Regions from separate parts of the Paenibacillus sp. O199 genome, predicted to be linked through region 2. Evidence: a T-box and tRNA genes for the amino acid it is inferred to sense, from the RefSeq annotation. Region 2 holds a T-box; the other holds one or more tRNA genes.
What was found. A T-box is a leader RNA that pairs with one kind of tRNA and senses whether it is charged. The one in region 2 lies ahead of leuS (leucine--tRNA ligase), so its partner is inferred to be a tRNA-Leu.
Positions count from the first base shown of each region.

Region 1 (3,174 bases), on a different contig from region 2:
GCTGTCTGATCCTCTGGTTGCGCCACAACAACGACGCCGTCACAGTCTTCATTCTGCAGCATCAGCTGAGTATTGTCATAGGCTTTCCCTCTGCTCCCAAAACGAAGGAGAGCCGCCTCGGACCGTTCAATACTGCGGGTGGCGATGGCCTGAATGTCTGCTCCTGCTTCAACAGCAGATGGATATATATTCGTGGATGCATGGAATCCTGCACCGATAAAACAAAGTTTGGCTTTTCTCATACGGACCTCTCCTTTAAATTCATATCACCATTTTTAATGATTAGATTTTGTAGCTTAAATGCTTCAGCATCTGTCCGGCAATGGTGTTGTTAACGCTATGAGGAACCGGCTGTGGTCCGAGGGTGAGATGTTGGCGTTGCTGTACAAGATATAGGAGGGAGGCGGCTTGCAGGGACAAGCCTAGATCCATCGTTTCGGCAGGGTTGCCGCTGCCACCAGCCAGGTTCAGCATCTCGCCTTGAGTAAGTAGCATGAGTCGACGTCCGTTGGTTAATGTAAATTGTTCGATATCCGCTGTCAGTTGTTCCGTATGCTCCGCCTCCTGACGGAGACTTTCCAGATCCATCTCCCAAGAAAAATGTCCGGCATTGGCGAGGATCGTTCCATCATTCATTTGATTAAAATGTTCCTTCAGAATGGCGTTAGGACGGCCAGTGACAGTAATGTACACTTGGGCAAATGCAAATGTATCCTCCAATCGTGCCACTCTGAACCCATCCAGCGCCGCTTCCAGACCGGCAATCGGATCGGTTTCAACAACGACGACCTGACTGCCCAGATTCCGCAAATATCTGGCGATGCCTCGTCCACAGGTTCCATAACCTACGATGACGAAACGACGTGTAGGCAGAATCAGGTTTGTAGTACGCATGAAACCTTCAATAATGGTCTGTCCGACACCATGTTCATTTTCCATGATTCGTTTGAGTGGACTATCATTAATAACAATGATGGGGAAAGGAATGTTCTCATCCGTCTCTTCACGCAGAAGATTGGCCCCGGTCGTTGTCTCCTCCGTACCACCAATAAGAGAGTTAGTATCATACTGTTGAATGAAGGTACGCGCCAGATCAGCTCCATTATCCATGAGGAGATGGGGTTGGTGACCAAGTACACTTTGGATATTTTGCAGGTGCTCATTGCGCCTGTCCGCACGTTGACCATATACCGTGATGCCTTCTTCTTGCAGAGCTGCTGCGACGGCGTCTTTGGTTGTACCCGGGCTGCCACTCAATACAACGTTGGCTCCACCTGCTTGGAGTGTGCGGCATAATACAGCTGTTTTAGGTTCTACATGAATACATATACCGATGGTTAAACCAGCAAAAGGCAGCTCTTTGGCAAAATGGGATTTCAATTCCCCGAGCAGGGGCATATGCATTTCCGTCCAGTGAATGCTGCGTTTTCCTTCTTCAATACGTTCATGTGTTGTGTTCTTGATCGTCATGCAAAACTCCCCTTTTCTATGCAAGGTATAGCGTGTCCAACAGGACACTTGATCTGCTTAATGTCTACGATAGGGAGTTTGATGGGGTTAAAAAAGGACATATGTCCTATTCATTGCAGCTTGGAAAAAAGGTATTGCAAACTTATTACAGAGCATGTATACTCTTAATTACGGTAAAACAAGCAATTGCTTGACCGGAGTACTTTTCATCCATGATGAGAAGATACATATTATGCGGTCGTGGCGGAATTGGCAGACGCGCACGGTTCAGGTCCGTGTGGGCTAACCCCCGTGGAGGTTCGAGTCCTCTCGACCGCATCGAAGAAAAAAGCTCGCAAAATTGCTCTAAAGGCAATTCGCGAGCTTTTTTTGTTTTTTTTATTTATTGAAAATGAATTGTTGCACACATAGGCCTGCAATCGCTCCAGCAATACCAAAGAGCGCAACACTTGCCATCACCTCATATGCCTGGAAGCGAAACAAAAAGGCGATGCCGCTGCCAAATGTCGTTCCTGCGAGAAATCCGAGAGAAATTCCTATTTCTTTGGTTAATTTCATAGGTTCACCTGCTTGGGAATGTGAGTTTGGGGTTTGCAAATTTTTAATACAGGAAGTAAAGTGTGATCAGGAAAATACTCACATTTTATTTCCTTTTTTCATTTTGTGGTTTTAACCATGTAATTATGCATGATATTTCTTAAGGGAGGTTAAAAACGGATGAATATGAACAACCGAATTGCCGTATGGAACGAAGAAGCGCAAAATTGTACTTGTGGGCATGATCATCGGTTGGTGCAAATGCAGGTCTATCTGGAGCATGGAGCTATTCAGCGGTTACCTGGCTATTTGTCCGAGCAAGGGTACAGACATGTAACAGTGGTATATGATCGATTTACAGGTCCGGCAGCGGGACACGAGGTGGTAAAGAACATCCGAGAAGCGGGCGTTCATGTGGATGAGATATGCATGCCAGAGAACAAAGCAGGCGACGTGATCGCCGATGAGGGTGGGATTGTGCAGGTACTGCTCGGTGTGAAACAAGAAAGTCAGGCGATCATTGCTGCTGGTTCAGGGACCATTCATGATCTGGTGCGATTTGTTTGCTCCAAAATGAACAAGCCCTTTCTGTCAGTGCCTACAGCAGCTTCGGTTGACGGATTTACCTCAGCGGGTGCACCTCTTATTGTAAGCGGCGTCAAACAGACGTTCCAGGCGGTACCGCCTAAAGCTATTTTTGCGGACATCGATATTTTGGAGCAAGCCCCCCAAGAGATGAATGCAGCCGGATTCGGAGATATGCTTGGTAAATATACATCACTGGCGGACTGGGTGGTTTCCAGGGATCTGGGTGGAGAACCGTTCTGCCCCGTAGCTTATCGCATGACAGAAGAAGCACTAACTTCCTGTGTGGAGCATGTACAAGGGATCGCTGAAGGACGGGCCGATGGTGTGAGTGTATTGATGGATGCGCTGATTGCTTCCGGCATTTCCATGCTAATCATTGATCATTCTCGTCCGGCATCCGGTGGAGAACATCATCTGTCTCATCGGTGGGAGATGGATCTGATGGAGTCAGGGCACAAGCCTGTTTTGCATGGTGCCAAGGTGGGAGTGGCCTGTGCACTGCTTACCATAAAATACAAAGATCTTGCACAAAAATCCGACGAGCCGGTATTCCAGGTATACAATAATCTGCCGGATGCA
Region 1 is NZ_LGRP01000006.1:338,268-341,441, reverse strand. Features, by position in the region: gene A6049_RS12350 (Gfo/Idh/MocA family protein) at 1-242, opposite strand, end outside; gene A6049_RS12345 (adenosylhomocysteinase) at 283-1,470, opposite strand; tRNA gene A6049_RS12340 (tRNA-Leu) at 1,705-1,788, shown strand; gene A6049_RS12335 (hypothetical protein) at 1,849-2,028, opposite strand; gene A6049_RS12330 (sn-glycerol-1-phosphate dehydrogenase) at 2,188-3,174, shown strand, end outside.
Region 1: it has a tRNA-Leu gene. The T-box ahead of leuS (leucine--tRNA ligase) is inferred to sense a tRNA for this amino acid. The anticodon was not compared.

Region 2 (3,174 bases):
ACGGACAGAAGGTTGTACTCAAAATAGCTCCTTCTAATGGCATTAAGCTGATGCGCTGCGAACAGCATGTCATGGTTGCTGAGGTTGAAGCACTACGACTCGCGGCAGAACTTCAGGATGTACCCGTTCCTCGGGTATTGGCCTATGATCCATCGCTCACCCTGGTTCCGGCAGAGTATTTTATTATGGAGTACATGCCAGGAACGCCGTATAACAAAGTCAAAGATCAGTACAGTGCAGAAGAGCAGGAATTCATAGAGCAGCAGCTGGGTGCGTACAATCGTCGGATCAATGAAATTAAAGGAGAGAAGTTTGGTTACTTTTCCTCAAAGAAATCGCATTATACGACGTGGAAAGAAGCTTTCCTGTGCCTAATGGATGATATGCTTGCAGATAGCAAGGCAGCGGGTTTGGAATTTTCGATTCGTTATGAGGAACTGGAGCGTTTGATTCAAGAAAAATCGGATGTGCTGGATGATGTCAAAGAGCCTGTGCTTGTACATTGGGATTTGTGGGATGGGAATGTATTTGTGAAGGCGGGGAAAATCACCGCCATTATCGATTTCGAACGTTCCCTTTGGGCAGATCCTTTAATGGAGCACTATTTCAGTCATTTTAATAATACATCGGGATTCCTCAAAGGATATGGAAGAGCAACTACAACAGACAGTGAACGAAAAAGAAGAAGTTTATATGATCTGTATTTTGATCTGGCGCTGAGAATCGAGTGTCCGTATCGTCAATACGAGAACAAGGAACACATTCAGTGGTCGATTGATAATCTAGAAGAAGGAATCAAGCGATTTCAGTCGTCTTAATGTGTATACTGATGCATAGCATTGCTTATACTCAACAGACAGTGTAATATTGACTTTAATGCTTCTTTTTTATATAATGTTTCCGATCATATCGTATACATATTTCGATGATAAGGATCAGTAGTGAGTCCTGTACATGACAGAGAGCCGGCGCTTGGTGCAAGTCGGTTGACAGTATTTCACGAACTCGCCTTGGAGAAATGCGGTGATTACACCATCTTGCAAACGACCGAAGTTACATTCGGGCTCAGGAATGGAAATCCGCATCGGTTAACCGCCGTTACAGGTCCAAAGGGAGTGGATGACGAAGCACGTTCGTCCGCTAACTAGGGTGGTACCACGGGAATTCAACCTCTCGTCCCTAGCGCTGCAAACGCTACGGGATGCTGAGGTTTTTTTGTTGCAATAAAAGCGAATAACCAAGAGGAGGAACAATAGATGAGTGAGAATCAACAGCCGAAACACGGCTATAAGCCACAAGACATGGAGAAAAGTTGGCAGCAATACTGGGATGACAATAAAACGTTTAAAACGGGTGAAGACCCCGCTAAACCGAAGTTTTATGCCTTAGATATGTTTCCGTATCCATCCGGCTCAGGCTTGCACGTAGGTCACCCAGAAGGATATACGGCAACGGATATCGTATCCCGTTTCAAACGTATGCGCGGTTTCAATGTATTGCATCCAATGGGTTGGGACGCTTTCGGCCTGCCTGCTGAGCAGCATGCATTGGATACTGGTGAGCATCCACGGGATATTACATTCCGCAATATTGACAATTTCCGTCGCCAGATCAAATCACTGGGTTTCTCATATGACTGGGATCGGGAGATCAGCACAACAGACCCTGACTATTACAAATGGACGCAATGGATCTTCATCCAGTTGTACAATAAAGGCCTGGCTTATGTAGATGAAGTGCCTGTGAACTGGTGCGAAGCTTTGGGAACGGTACTGGCGAACGAAGAAGTTATCGACGGTAAGAGTGAGCGTGGTGGACATCCGGTCGTTCGTAAACCGATGCGCCAATGGGTATTGAGAATTACGGAATATGCAGAGCGTTTGCTGGAAGACTTGGAAGAGCTGGACTGGTCGGAAAGTATCAAGGATATGCAGCGCAACTGGATCGGCAAATCGACCGGGGCGGAAGTTACTTTTGCCATTGAGGGTCATGAAGAAGTTATTAAAGTGTTTACGACACGTGCAGATACTTTGTTTGGTGCAAGTTATGCTGTATTGGCACCTGAGCATGAGCTGGTTGAAGTCATTACAACGGCTGAACAGCGTGAAGCAATCAAGGCATATCAGGAACAGGCTGCTCGCAAGAGTGATCTGGAACGTACTGATTTGGCTAAAGACAAAACGGGTGTGTTCACAGGAACTTATGCAATCAATCCGGTAAACGGAGCGAAGGTGCCAATCTGGATCGCCGATTATGTTCTGGCTGGATACGGCACAGGGGCGATCATGGCCGTTCCGGGACATGACGCTCGTGACTGGGAGTTTGCGAAACAGTTTGGTCTGGACATCATCGAGGTTGTACAGGGTGGCGACGTGACACAAGAAGCGTATTCCGGAGACGGACCGCATGTGAACTCCGATTTCCTGAACGGATTGAACAACGAAGAAGCGATTGCGAAGATGATTGCCTGGTTGGAAGAGAATGGTAAGGGGCAAGGCAAGGTAACCTATCGTCTGCGCGATTGGCTGTTCAGCCGTCAGCGTTACTGGGGTGAACCAATCCCGATTCTGCATCTGGAAGACGGAACGATGAAGACGGTGCCGGAAGATCAACTGCCTTTGCTGCTGCCGGATATTGACCAGATTAAACCCTCGGGCACTGGAGAGTCACCACTGGCGAATGTTACGGAATGGGTTAACACCGTAGATCCGGAAACGGGAATGAAAGCACGTCGCGAGACGAACACAATGCCACAATGGGCCGGTAGCTGCTGGTATTACCTGCGCTTTATTGATCCACACAATGACAAGGAACTGATCTCTCAGGAGAAACAGCAGCAATGGCTGCCAGTTGATCTGTATATCGGGGGAGCAGAGCACGCGGTGCTTCACTTGCTGTACGCTCGTTTCTGGCATAAAGTGCTGTATGATCTGGGTGTGGTGCATACCAAAGAGCCGTTCCACAAACTGGTCAACCAAGGTATGATCCTGGGAACCAACAATGAGAAGATGAGTAAATCCCGTGGTAATGTTATTAACCCGGATGAGATCGTCAATGAATTCGGTGCAGATACATTGCGTCTGTACGAAATGTTCATGGGGCCTCTGGAGGCGACAAAACCGTGGAACGCTAACGGGGTTGAGGGCATGCACCGCTTCCTGTCACGTGTATGGC
Region 2 is NZ_LGRP01000025.1:29,925-33,098, forward strand. Features, by position in the region: gene A6049_RS25125 (phosphotransferase family protein) at 1-818, shown strand, start outside; T-box leader at 917-1,184, shown strand; gene leuS (leucine--tRNA ligase) at 1,257-3,174, shown strand, end outside.